Regions from separate parts of the uncultured Idiomarina sp. genome, predicted to be linked through region 2. Evidence: predicted binding sites of a transcription regulator. Region 2 holds the regulator's gene; each other region holds the start of a gene.
The links. Region 2 encodes MetJ, which represses methionine synthesis genes. Its sites were predicted from a motif close to TAGACGTCTAGACGTCTA; they were not measured.
Positions count from the first base shown of each region.

Region 1: metK (methionine adenosyltransferase) is a predicted target of MetJ. The motif match lies at 2,333-2,350, and genes of this name have one in related genera.
Region 3: msrA (peptide-methionine (S)-S-oxide reductase MsrA) is a predicted target of MetJ. The motif match lies at 2,478-2,495, and genes of this name have one in related genera.

Region 1 covers NZ_CAXGLS010000001.1:60,382-65,130, reverse strand. The annotation lists gene tkt (transketolase) at 1-999, opposite strand, end outside; gene metK (methionine adenosyltransferase) at 1,113-2,258, opposite strand; gene ABNS04_RS00295 (16S rRNA (uracil(1498)-N(3))-methyltransferase) at 2,387-3,136, shown strand; gene gshB (glutathione synthase) at 3,148-4,098, shown strand; gene ABNS04_RS00285 (YqgE/AlgH family protein) at 4,150-4,707, shown strand; gene ruvX (Holliday junction resolvase RuvX) at 4,704-4,749, shown strand, end outside.
Region 2 covers NZ_CAXGLS010000032.1:8,211-12,959, reverse strand. The annotation lists gene ABNS04_RS08810 (bifunctional aspartate kinase/homoserine dehydrogenase II) at 1-1,547, opposite strand, end outside; gene metJ (met regulon transcriptional regulator MetJ) at 1,722-2,048, shown strand; gene ABNS04_RS08800 (malic enzyme-like NAD(P)-binding protein) at 2,045-3,289, opposite strand; gene rpmE (50S ribosomal protein L31) at 3,543-3,755, opposite strand; gene priA (primosomal protein N') at 3,927-4,749, shown strand, end outside.
Region 3 covers NZ_CAXGLS010000002.1:67,460-72,208, forward strand. The annotation lists gene trmJ (tRNA (cytosine(32)/uridine(32)-2'-O)-methyltransferase TrmJ) at 1-217, shown strand, start outside; gene iscR (Fe-S cluster assembly transcriptional regulator IscR) at 294-761, shown strand; gene ABNS04_RS01100 (IscS subfamily cysteine desulfurase) at 777-1,928, shown strand; gene msrA (peptide-methionine (S)-S-oxide reductase MsrA) at 1,914-2,462, opposite strand; gene ndk (nucleoside-diphosphate kinase) at 2,627-3,058, shown strand; gene ABNS04_RS01115 (bifunctional tRNA (adenosine(37)-C2)-methyltransferase TrmG/ribosomal RNA large subunit methyltransferase RlmN) at 3,138-4,274, shown strand; gene ABNS04_RS01120 (tetratricopeptide repeat protein) at 4,324-4,734, shown strand.

The sequences.
Region 1 (4,749 bases), on a different contig from region 2:
CAACTCACCCGCTAAGCGACGTTTAAGCTCTGCAGCAAGTTCTGGGTAAGCTTGTTCATAAGCCGTCCAATGCTTATTCCACGAGGCCTCAATCGCATCACCCTTGTCTTTTGCATCCCACGCTTGATACACATCCTGTGGGACTTCGAAGCGATCATACGACCAATTCAATTGCTTGCGAGCGAGTGCAATTTCGTCATCACCTAATGGCGCGCCGTGGCAACTTTCTTGCCCTTGCTTATTAGGCGAGCCAAAACCAATAACGGTTTTACAAATAATTAATGTCGGGCGCTGCGTTTCGCTACGTGCGCTTTCAATCGCCTGTTTAATGGCATCGGCATCATGTCCATCAACATCACGAATCACATGCCAGTTATATGATTCAAAGCGTTGTGCAGTATCGTCTGTAAACCAGCCTTCGACTTCACCATCAATCGAGATACCGTTATCGTCGTAAAATGCGATGAGCTTGCCTAAGCCAAGTGTACCTGCCAATGAGCAAGCCTCATGAGAAATGCCTTCCATCAAGCAACCATCGCCCAAAAAGGTATAGGTGAAGTGGTCAACTACATTATGTTCATCACGGTTAAACTGTGCCGCCAGAGTTTTTTCCGCTAACGCCATACCGACAGCATTTGCGATGCCTTGACCCAAAGGCCCTGTCGTTGTCTCGATACCCGGCGTATAACCATACTCTGGATGGCCAGGGGTTTTCGAATGTAACTGACGGAATTGCTTAATGTCGTCAATGCTAAGGTCGTAACCTGTTAAATGAAGCAACGAGTAGATGAGCATCGAGCCATGACCGTTGGACAGCACAAAGCGGTCGCGGTCGGCCCAACTGGGGTTATTTGGGTTGTGCTTTAAATAATCTCGCCATAATACTTCAGCGATATCTGCCATGCCCATTGGCGCCCCAGGGTGACCTGAGTTGGCTTGTTGGACGGCATCCATACTTAGAGCACGGATAGCGTTGGCGAGATGACGACGTTCAGACATGAAAAACCCCCGATTGGTGACACGCAATTAGATGAACCATAGTTGGTGCGCGTATTGTCCACAATTCGGGGGCTTCAAGCAAATTTATGGGCGAAAAATTCAACACCCGTAAATTAGATATCCTGCTTTAATGCATCGGCTTTATCAGTTTTTTCCCATGGAAATTCCTCTCGCCCAAAGTGCCCGTAGGTCGACGTAGCACGATAAATAGGCCGTTCCAGATCAAGCATCTGAATTAAACCGTAAGGACGCAAGTCAAAATGACGGCGTACTAGCGCTATCAACTTCTCTTCACTGTGTTGCGAAGTACCAAAGGTATCAATACTGATTGATGTTGGCTCAGCAACGCCAATTGCATATGACACCTGAATTTCGCAGCGTTCCGCCAGGCCTGCGGCAACGAGGTTTTTCGCCACGTAACGTGCCGCGTATGCGGCGCTGCGGTCAACCTTCGATGGATCTTTGCCCGAGAACGCGCCGCCACCGTGACGCGCCATGCCACCGTAGGTATCCACAATAATTTTGCGCCCCGTCAAACCGCAGTCACCCATCGGGCCGCCAATCACGAATCGGCCGGTTGGGTTAATGTGGAACTTAGTATCATGGCTAACCCATTGCTCGGGGAGTACTGGCTTAATGACTTCTTCCATCACGGCTTCACGCAATGTGGCTTGGTCAATATCTTCACGGTGTTGGGTCGAAAGCACTACCGTATCAATTGCCACCGGTTTACCATTCTCGTAAACAAACGTCAGCTGGCTTTTGGCATCAGGACGTAACCAATCGAGCGTGCCATTTTTACGCATCTCTGACTGACGCTGAACAATGCGGTGCGCATAGGTAATGGGGGCTGGCATTAATACCGAGGTTTCATTAGATGCATAGCCAAACATCAAACCCTGGTCACCCGCGCCTTGCGCTTCAGGCGATTCACGATCTACGCCTTGATTAATATCTTGGCTCTGCTTACCAATCGCGTTTAGTACCGCGCAAGAGTTGGCATCAAAACCCATGTCCGAATGTGTGTAACCGACATCACGGATGGCTTGACGGGTTAAATCTTCAATATCGACCCAAGCTGAAGTGGATATTTCCCCGCCCACTAATACCATGCCAGTTTTGACATAGGTTTCACACGCCACACGGGCGCGGATATCTTTTGCTAAAATTGCATCCAGTACGGCATCAGAAATCTGGTCCGCAATTTTATCAGGATGGCCCTCTGAAACCGATTCAGAAGTAAATAGGTGACGTGACATATGCCTACCATTCCTTTATTTTGATTAAAATAACTAGTACTGACGGCGTAATTTAACCGATCAATAAAAAAATTTCTACTTCTAGACGTCCAAAAGTCTGTTCATAGATAAGGATTCAATTAAGTCGTATGAGAGTTCCACGCATTTTTCATCCCGAGCCACTCATGGTCAACAGCACCGTATCGCTCAGTGATGACGCCTTTCAACACACCATCAAAGTGCTTCGCATGCAAGAAGGTCAGGCGCTTGAGTTGTTTTGTAACGATGAGTTTAATTACCCAGCAGTACTCACTTCAGTCGCCAAGAAAAGCGCGCAAGTTGAAATTATTGGTGCCCAACTCAACAACACCGAGTCTCCTCTATTCGTTCACCTAGGTCAGGTCGTTTCGCGCGGAGACAGGATGGATTTCGCCCTACAGAAATCAGTGGAACTCGGTGTTAATGCCATCACTCCGCTGTTCAGCGAGCGCTGCGGTGTAAAATTAAACGGTGATCGACTTGAGAAGAAACAACAACAATGGCAGAAAATTGTCATTTCTGCTTGTGAGCAATCCGGTCGCAGTCATGTCCCTACCGTGCTTCCCGCGGTGTCAGTGGATGACTTTGTACAGACACCTTTTGACGGTTTACGCTTAACTCTCGATCCCTATGCGCAGGTACCTCTCAATCAGATTCAAGGCGCTCGCACAGCCCAACGCATCCAATTGATCATTGGTCCTGAAGGAGGCTTCACTGATATTGAGGTAGAGCACGCGCGTAACAACAGCTTTAAACCGATTCGTTTAGGACCACGTATTCTGCGAACAGAAACCGCTGCGATGACTGCTTTAGCAGCCATACAGTATGAATTTGGTGATCTCAACGCCAGCAACGAATAAGGAAGATACCCATGAAGTTAGCCATGATTATGGATCCCATTGCGCAGGTAAAAACGGAAAAAGATACCAGTTTCCGACTGTTGCTCGAAGCACAGGCGCGCGGTTACCAAAGTTACTATATTGAAATGGCCGACCTGCTCATTGACTCAGGTCGACCTTACGCTATGGCACGCAAAGTCACCGTCAAAGATCAAAAAACGGACTTTTATCAGTTGGGCGATGTCGAGAAGCTGCCATTAGGTGAGTTCGATGTCATCATGATGCGCAAAGATCCGCCCTTCGATAGCCAGTTTCTTTATGCGACTCATATTTTTGATTTAGCTGAGGCGGAAGGTGCGCTTGTCGTTAATAATCCGCAAAGCCTGCGAGATTGTAATGAAAAGCTTTATACCAGCTGGTTTCCTGAGTTTATCACCGACAGCCTAGTATCAGCCAATGCTGAGCAGCTTAAGGCGTTTCACAAAAAGCACGGTACCGTCATTCTTAAGCCGCTCGACGGAATGGGTGGCGCGTCGATATTTAAAGTTAACGAAGACGGTGCGAATTTAGGTGTCATCATCGAAACATTGACCGAAAAAGGTCAACGTTATGCTATGGCACAAAAATATCTGCCAGAGATCAAGGACGGCGATAAGCGTATACTGATTATTAATGGCGAACCGGTACCTTACGCATTGGCACGAATTCCGTCTGCAGGAGAAACTCGAGGTAACTTAGCGGCCGGTGGCAGCGGACGACCGCAACCTTTGAGCGAGAGTGACGAACGCATCGCGCGTGCCATCGGCCCCACACTTAAACAAAAAGGTTTATACCTCGTTGGTCTCGATGTCATTGGCGAACGTATTACAGAAATCAATGTGACCAGTCCAACATGCATGCGAGAAATCGAAAACGCCTACGACATCAATATCGCGGCGCAACTCTTCGCAGCTATCGAGCAGGATCTAAAGCAACGCCGTTGAAATTACTGAATAAGCCCCGATATAAGTCGTATCGTGAGTGAGGAGTGCTTTATGGAAAGCTTACAAAACCATTTTTTAATTGCAACACCGAGCATGAATGACCCGCTGTTTCGTCGCAGTGTGACTTATATCTGCGAACACAACGAAGACGGTGCGATGGGGCTGATCATTAATCAACCTGCAGAGCTAACGGTTAACTCGTTGCTCGACAAACTTGAAATTGTTTATCCGGATAGCGCAGATAGCCTTAAAGGTCCAGTCTATCAGGGCGGACCTGTGGGCCAAGAGCGAGGGTTCGTGATTCACCCGCCACAACAAAACTGGCGTAGTAGTCTCAAGTTGAGTGATGAGATTATGGTCACCACTTCGCGTGACATTTTAGAGGCATTGGGTTCCTCCGCGGCGCCGTTACAATTTCTGCTAACGCTTGGATATGCGGGTTGGGAAGCTGGCCAGCTGGAGCAAGAGCTGGCTGAAAATTCGTGGTTAGCTATCCCTGCGGATCCTGAGATATTGTTTAATACACCGACTAATCAACGTTGGGAAAAAGCCACCGAGCAACTCGGTTTTGATATTTGGAAGCTCGGACCCGATGTAGGTCACGCATGACAGTTGTCGGGTTTGATTTTGGCACCAAAAGTATTGGCGTTG
Region 2 (4,749 bases):
AAACGGTCAAACCCTGCTTGCCACTCATTCAATTCGACGCCACTATAGTCAAGCCAGAGCTTCTTAGAGTTGGCGATACCTATTACTCGGACATCCATTACTTGGTTAATGCGGTCGCGCTGTTGACGGAATAAGTCCAACCAAGCTGTACCAATGTTACCGCGACCAATGACTAGCACGCCTAAGCTGCGGCGATAGTTAAATAACTGGCTATGAAGCCGATTGAGTAAACGGTTATCAAGCTTTTGTTCTAATATGGCGACCGCAGAACACCCGTCTTCGCTGACCGCAAAGCGACGCACCTTCTGTTCGCCTAACTGTAGTTTGAAGGTATTATATTGATCCGTCTCTTGAATGCGATTACCAACCAGTGCCACCATTGAATAGCCGTGGATTTGCGTGACCGCATTACCCGCATTGATGCGGTCGAGCCAGTGGCTGATGTAGTTCAAGTGGTTTTGGTGGAAAACCAAGTATTGTTGATGTTTTTCGGGTTCGGTCCAGCTTACCAATGGCGTTAAATCCAGCGCGTCAAGTTGTTTGACGAGCTCGCGGTCGTTGAGTTCGACCTTAAACAATACAACTTCGGACAAAGATGTGAATACTTTACCCTTAGGTTCTGTATGTTCGAAATTGCCAATACGGGTCTGCTGATTTTCAACTTTTAGGCTTGAGCGCACCGAAATGACCATACGATCGCGGTCAACAGGTTGGAATGTGCGAGGGTGTAGCACCGGGCTGCCTAATCGAGCCAGCTCTTCTGCTTCGCTCCAATCTAAGGTCGACAAACTGACGACACGTTCTATCTTACGCGGATCGGCTGAATAAACACCGGCGACGTCTTTCCAAATAGTGACTTGCTTTGAATTAAGTAAGCTACCAACCAAAGTCGCAGAATAGTCACTGCCGTTACGACCTAGTGTGAGGCTCTCACCGTTTAAACCGCGTGCAATAAAGCCTGTAACAATAAATCGTGTGCCGGGAAAAGGTGCTACGCGATTTAATAAATTATGGCGCGACTCTAACTCCTGAATAACGGGCTCAGGGGCGTCTTCAGCCTTTAGGAAGTCACGTGCATCAATATGGTCTGCTTTAGTACCTTGTTTCCTTAATAATGCCGCAAGGAGTCGAGCTGACCAAAGTTCACCGTAAGACAGCAGTTCTGCTTCGTGTTCGATAATTTCTTTACCCGCAACGAAGTCGCGGAAGCGTTGAAAATCCACAGTCGACTGCTCAAGGATAGGTGCCGCAAACTCGCTACCGAGAAGTTCGTGGATTAATCCTTGTTGGAACCGCTCCAGTTGGTCGAGTAAAATATCAGCCGTATCGCCAGACTCCTTTTGAGCTTTAATAATTGCTAAAATACGGTTAGTGGTATCACCCGCCGCCGAGACCACCACAACATCGCTTGCGCCTGCATATTCGGTTACAATGCGTGCCACGCGACGATAACAAAAAGCGTCAGCCAAACTACTGCCGCCAAACTTATGCACTTGAACGTTATCGGCTACCGTCCGAATCTGATCTAAGCTCGGCTCTGCGGTCATTGGCGATACCTCTCAAATAAATGAATTAACTGATGTAATGACTAAGGCTAAAACATCAAACGCCAAATGTCAGCAAATTTTAGCCATCTAGACGGATAAAATTTGACCTTCATCTGGGATTGAGTAAAATTCAATATAACTTATATGGTTTTTGACTAAGGCAGGACTCTCACGATGAAGTGGAATGGTGATTATATCTACCCCTATGCAGAGCACGGGCGTAAAAGCGAACAGGTAAAAAAGGTAACCGTATCAATACCGACTCGCGTGCTTAAAGTACTCACCGATGAGCGAACTCGCCGTCAAGTTAAGAACTTACGTCATGCTACGAACAGCGAACTACTCTGCGAAGCCTTTTTACACGCTTTTACGGGCCAACCGTTGCCGACGGATACCGATTTAGAAAAGACCAATCCAAATAAAATACCTAAGGCAGTACGCGAAGAATTAGAAGCACGAGGGCTTCCAATTCCTGCAGATGATGAACTCGATACGCCTTAATCTTGCATATAGTTTTCAGGTAGCGGGATTTTGGCAACACCAGAATCGACCGCTGCCTCTGCCACTGCCTTAGCTACGCGCTGACACAAGCGAGGGTCCATGGGTTTAGGAATGATGTAATCAGCGCCGAAAGTGAGTTCATCAATACCGGCTGCTTTTTTGACCTCATCAGGCACTTCCTCTTTTGCGAGCTGGCGGATGGCTTCAACCGCTGCAATTTTCATCTCATCGTTAATTGCGGTTGCACGCACATCTAAAGCGCCGCGAAACATGAACGGAAAGCACAACACATTGTTGACTTGGTTAGGGTAGTCAGAACGACCTGTGCCGATAATAATGTCGTCGCGAGTTTGCTGAGCTAATTCGGGCTTAATTTCTGGATCCGGGTTAGAGCAAGCGAACACGATCGGCTTATCAGCCATCAGTTTAAGCGTTTCTGGCGAGAGTAGGTCAGGTCCCGAAACACCGAGAAACAGGTCGGCCCCTTCAATGACTTCTTCGAGCGTCCGTTTGTCAGTGTTGTTTGCGAAGAGCGCTTTATATTCGTTGAGATCCTCGCGGCGAGTATGGATGACACCTTTGGAATCCAACATGTAAATATGTTCGCGTTGCGCACCACATTTGATAAGTAGCTCCATACAGGCGATGGCGGCGGCCCCCGCACCCATGCAAACAATATGGGCATCTTTAAGGGACTTACCTTGGATTTCAAGTGCATTCAACATGCCTGCAGCGGTCACAATAGCCGTGCCGTGTTGGTCATCATGAAACACAGGTACGTTACATTTTTCAATAAGCGCTTGCTCGATTTCGAAACACTCAGGCGCCTTGATATCCTCAAGATTAATACCACCAAATGTGTCGGCTATATTCGCCACTGTATTAATGAAATCTTGAGTAGTGCGATGGGAGACTTCAATATCGATGGAGTCTAATCCTGCAAACCGCTTAAATAACAGTGCTTTCCCTTCCATCACGGGCTTTGATGCCAGCGGCCCCAAGTTACCCAAACCAAGAATCGCGGTACCATTAGAAATAACAGCGACCATATTGCCTTTCGCCGTATATTTATAGGCATTGTCGGGATCTTCAGCTATGGCTCTCACTGGTTCCGCAACACCCGGACTGTAGGCAAGCGCTAAGTCTTTCGCAGAGTCAGCTGGCTTGGTGAGTTCAACTGAAATCTTACCTGGTGTGGGGTATTGGTGATAATCCAACGCTTTTTGGCGGAAATCTGACATTTAGGCAACCTGAAAAAATGAATAAAGGATGATGTATTAGGATAAAGGCAATTAGGAAAATAACAAATCTTACCTGCTTATGTGGACTCACTCAGATCATGCTAACTTTTGATGTGTTTAAAAACACACCAGTCAACTTTTCTTTAACAATGGTGTCTCTGAGCAGAGTAGATATGAAAAAAGGCGCCATTTGGCGCCTTTTTTGTAAAAATGGGCTGAAAAGCTCATTTTTATACGTTTTGCGTACCGGCAATTATTTTTTGCCCAAAGTACCAAAACGTTTCTTGAATTTGTCGACACGACCACCTGTGTCCATTACACGTTGCTTACCAGTGTAGAATGGGTGGCACTCTGAACATACGTCGATGTGTAGATCTTCTACGCGAGTAGAGCGAGTTTCAAATTCGTTACCGCACGAGCAAGTTACTTTGATTGCTTCGTACTTAGGATGAATACCTTGTTTCATGGGAATACCTCGAGTTAGGCCACATCGCTATCCAGTCGCCTCGTCTGCGCAGGACACCATGTGTAAAAAAACAACAATGTTTAAGAGCGCGGCATTTTATGCGATCTTCACTGATCATTCAAGAGGCTTATTACGCTTGTTTTATCGCTCATTGCGTTTCAGAATAGCGCTATGATAGACAGCCCTCACTACATTGAAGTGGCGTTACCGTTGCCGTTGCGGCGCAGCTTCACTTACCAATATGATTTGTCGGAACCGGCAGTGCTCGGTGCGCGTGTGCGGGTGCCTTTTGGTCAACGGCAATTGGTCGGCATTATAACGCAACTTAATGTTGCAGCGCCGAGCACGTTTGAAGCCAAGTCAGTGCTGGCACAACTAGATACCACCGCGGTATGGAAAGCCGAGCTGTGGCAACTTTTAAATTGGGCGTCAGATTACTATCAGCATAGTCTGGGTGATGTATTTGCTAATGCTTTACCCATATTGTTGAGACAGGGGAAACCCATCGGCTATGCGCCCGTTACTTATTATGAGTTGGCGCAGGATGCACCGAGTGCGAGTGATACTGCGCTTGACCGAGCGCCCAAGCAGAAGCAATTACTCGAGTTATTGGCACGAGGTCGAGTCAGCGCAGCGCAACTTAAGCAGGCTCAGATTAGTACCACAGTCAGTAGCGCTGCTTGCGATAAAGGCTGGGTTAGACGCATTGAAGAAAGGCCTGAGCTTAATGCAGAACAACATTGGCAGATGGCGCTCAGCGAAGAACCACTCGCGGTTAACCAAGAACAAGCGGTTGCGCTTAGCGCAATTAAGCAAATATCTGGTCATGCAAGCTTTCTACTCGAGGGTGTAACCGGGAGTGGCAAAACCGAGGTGTATTTACAAGCTATCGAGCATGTCTTAGCAGCAGGTCGGCAAGTGCTAGTCTTAGTACCTGAAATTGGCTTGACGATGCAAACGATTAAGCGCTTTCGGCAACGTTTTGATGTTCCAG
Region 3 (4,749 bases), on a different contig from region 2:
TCAAGCGTATCCTCGCGTTGAGGCACTCGAGCAGTTTTATCAACATTTAGAGTCGACGCTGACAGATACGGGCTTCATTATTCGCCAACACCCAGGGCAAGTTATGACCAAGTTGCGACGCTTATTTAACCGTGCGCGCCCCGAGGAAAACGAACTCAACATCTTGCGCGGTATACTAGCTTCCGTGGATAAGCAAACGAAAAACTCGGGTTCTTAGAATACTTGACTAATTTAGTCGGAAAAGTACACTAATTAGGAGAACGATCACACTGAGTTATTAGAGGGGGAGATTGATGCGCCTGACTTCAAAAGGTCGCTATGCAGTGACAGCGATGCTCGACGTCGCGATGTTTGCAAAGCAAGCACCCGTGCCCCTAGCAGATATCTCAGATCGCCAAGGCATTTCGTTATCCTATCTCGAGCAACTCTTTGCTCGCTTACGTAAGCGGGGATTGGTTCATAGCGTGCGAGGACCTGGAGGTGGCTATCGCCTTGGGCGAGATGCCGACTCAATCTCTGTCGGTGCGGTGATCGATGCCGTTGACGAGTCTATCGACGCGACCAAATGCCAAGGCAAAGGTAATTGTCACAACGGTGAGCAGTGCCTGACCCATTCACTCTGGGAAGGGCTCAGTGATCGTATCGCACAATTTCTGGACGGCATTACCCTCGCCGAACTGATGGCCACTAAAGAGGTGGCCCAAATTGGCAACCGCCAAGTGGGTGACAACAACCAGAAAATAGAGCTCAATGTGCTGTAATAGCGGAGAGTTGTTTTGAAACAGCCTATCTATCTTGATTATGCGGCAACCACGCCCGTGGATAAATCCGTCGCAGATGCCATGATGAAGTACTTAACAGCGGATGGCGTTTTTGCCAATCCGGCATCGCGCTCGCACCGCCTCGGTTGGCAGGCGGAAGAGGCAGTCGACATCGCGCGAAATCAAGTTGCGGATTTAATCAACGCCGATCCGCGTGAAATCGTTTTCACCTCGGGTGCGACAGAATCGGATAATTTAGCATTAAAAGGTGTCATGCATCAGGCGCGTAACAAGGGAAAGCACCTAATTACGGTGGCGACAGAGCACAAAGCCGTTATTGATCCGGCATTGCAGCTTGAGCGCGAAGGTTTTGATGTGACGTTTTTATCGGTTGATAAAGACGGCTTGATAGATAGCCAAGCATTACAACAAGCGATGCGCGAGGATACGGTATTAGTCAGTGTGATGCATGTAAACAATGAGCTGGGTGTTATTCAAGATATCCCAGCGATCAGTGCATGTTGTCGGGAAAACAACGTACTTCTGCATGTCGATGCTGCGCAAAGTGCCGGTAAACTGCCACTTGATGTAGAACAACTTGGTGTAGACTTGCTTTCTATATCGGCACACAAAATGTATGGGCCAAAAGGAATAGGTGCGCTCTATGTGCGTCGTAAACCTAAAGTACAACTTGAGGCTGAAATGCATGGGGGTGGGCATGAACGCGGCATGCGTTCGGGTACCTTGGCGACCCATCAGATTGTTGGTTTAGGCGAAGCGGCGCAGCTTGCCCGTCAACGCTTAGGAGATGATCGTGAACATTACCGTGCGTTGAGCCAGTTGTTTCTCGATAAATTATTAGCGGAGCCTGGCATTAAATTGAATGGTGATGTATCGCAACGCGTACCCAATATCATGAATTTACGCTTTGCTAATGTAGAAGGTGAGTTATTGCTGATGTCGTTAAAGGACTTAGCGATTTCTTCAGGGTCAGCCTGTACATCCGCGAGTGTAGAGCCTTCTTATGTGCTGCGCGCGATTGGTTTATCCGATGAACTGGCACATGCATCGCTCAGGTTTAGTTTGGGCCGCGACACCACCTTGCAGGAAATGGAATATGCCGCGGACCATGTACTGAACACCTATCGCGTGTTAGCTGCGCAGTAATTCAGCGAAGGTTTTACGGAATTTTGCCAGCTTAGGTGAAATAACCGCTTGGCAATACGGGTTCTCCGGATTGCGATTAAAGTAATCATCATGGTAATCCTCGGCACTGTAGAAGGTGTCGAGCGGTGCAACTTCTGTCACAATCGGATCTTCAAACACCACATCATTTTCGAGTTCATCAATGAGTTCAAGCGCGATCTGTTGTTGCTCGTCATCATGATAAAAGATAGAAGTGCGGTATTGTGTGCCCACATCGTTACCTTGACGATTCACTTGCGTGGGATCGTGCAAGGTAAAAAAGATTTCCAAAATCTGACGATAACTAATAATCGACGGATCAAAAGTTAACTGTACAACTTCCGCATGACCGGTATCGCCATTGCAGACCTGTTTGTAGGTCGGATTCTCGGTTGTGCCGCCAGTGTAACCTGACTGCGCCGATTCAATGCCTTTAAGTTGATTAAATGCGGATTCAATACACCAAAAACATCCACCGCCTAGGGTAGCTTTTTGGAACTGGGTCGTATTCGACATCTGACGGACTCCTTTTGGACGTCTATAAGGCTAAACGTTTTTCGATAGTAGCTGAGAACGAGTTAAAAAACAATCAATAGATATTCGATTTTTTCCGAGATCTAACGTATAATTCGCGCGGAAATTTTCACCTCTGGTTAAATACCCATTTTGGAGTAAAAAAGATGGCTTTAGAGCGCACTTTATCAATTATTAAGCCCGACGCGGTTGCGAAAAACTTAATCGGCGCAATCTATAATCGTTTCGAAAGCGCAGGTCTGCGTATCGTAGCGTCAAAAATGATGCACTTGAGCAAAGAACAAGCTGAAGGCTTCTATGCAGAGCACAGCGAGCGTCCTTTCTTTGGCGCGTTAGTTGAATTCATGACTTCAGGTCCAATCGTAGTTCAAGTATTGGAAGGCGAAGAAGCTATCCTGAAAAACCGTGAAATCATGGGTGCAACGAACCCAGCAGACGCATTGGCAGGCACGCTTCGCGCAGACTATGCTGAAACTATCGACGAGAACGCAGTACATGGTTCTGACGCAGCTGAAACTGCAGCACGCGAAATCGCGTACTTCTTCAGCGATGAAGAGATCTGCCCACGTACTCGATAAGTCTTACGCAAGACTGATCGTTTAACGAATAAAATCGTGCGCCCTTTGGCGCACGGTACTTTTTAGATACAGGAAATTTATGACCAACGCTATCGATAAAAAAGTGAATCTTCTAAACCTGAACCGCGATGGAATGAAAGCCTTTTTCAAAGAGATGGGCGAAAAACCGTTCCGTGCCGATCAGGTCATGAAATGGCTCTATCACTTTTGTGTCGACGACTTTGATGAGATGACCAATCTCAACAAAGGACTACGCGAGAAGCTCAAACAATGTGCTGAAATTCGCGCACCAGAAATTCGCGAGCAGCAGCAATCGAGCGATGGCACGATTAAATTCGTCATGACATTGTTTGATGGTCAAGATGTTGAAACTGTTTGGATCCCAGAACGTGACCGCGCCACCTTGTGCGTTTCATCACAGGTAGGCTGTGCTCTTGAGTGCACTTTCTGCTCAACGGGCCAACAAGGTTTCAACCGTAACCTCAACGTAGCGGAAATCATTGGTCAGGTGTGGCGTGTTAATCAGCTACTCGGGGCCTATGGTAAAACAGGTATCAAACCTGTGACTAACGTCGTCATGATGGGCATGGGCGAACCGCTGCTCAATCTCAACAATGTGGTGCCAGCGATGGACCTCATGATGGATGATTACGGTTTTGGTTTGTCTAAACGTCGAGTTACCTTGAGTACCTCAGGTGTGGTACCGGCATTGGACAAGCTACGCGAGCAAATCGATGTAATGCTCGCTATTTCGTTGCATGCGCCTAACGACGAGCTGCGCAATGAAATCGTACCGATTAACAAAAAGTACAACATCGAACAGTTTTTAGCGTCGAGTCGTAAATACGTTGAGCAGTCAAAAGCTCAGCATAAAGTGACGGTTGAGTATGTCATGCTCGATCACGTAAACGACTCGATGGACCAAGCGCATGAGCTCGCTCGTACGCTTAAAGATACACCGAGCAAAATCAACCTGATTCCGTTTAATCCATTCCCAGGTTCCGACTATGGTCGTTCGAGTAATTCGCGCATTGACCGTTTCGCTAAAGTATTAATGGACTATGGTTTTACTGTTATGGTTCGTAAAACTCGAGGCGACGATATCGATGCCGCATGCGGTCAGCTCGTAGGCGATGTTATCGACCGCACTAAGCGTATCCTAAAACGTCAGCAAGCGCAGCGCGGCGGTGATGCTATTCAGGTTAAGTCAGACTAGACAGTGATGAATACCTATGCCTTGAGTGACTAAGTAAGGAGTAACTTCAATGCATAGGTTTATCCTAGGAGCGATAGGATTTGCTTTAACGGCCTGTTCTGTTTCCACTGATGAAACGGTAGTGGATGCCCATTTGAGAGCGGGAATGGCTTATTTAGCCCAGAACCAGCTTGACCACGCCGAACGGCACTTTAAACAGGCATTTTTGGCAGACCCAAAGCGAGTAGACACTGTGTTAGCCCTAGGACACTGGTATTTACGTAAAGAACGTGTCAATTCTGCGTTGCTACTTTACCAAGAAGCATTATCATGGCAACCTATGAGCGGAGTTCTGCACAACAACTATGCCGTAGCGCTGTGTCTATCAGGTCAGCAGCAAGCCGCTCAGCGTGCATTTGCGCAAGCCCAACGATTAGGCGCGCAAGCGAGCCAGCAAAATCACTGTGCACAACATCACTAGAATGTAATTCGCTCA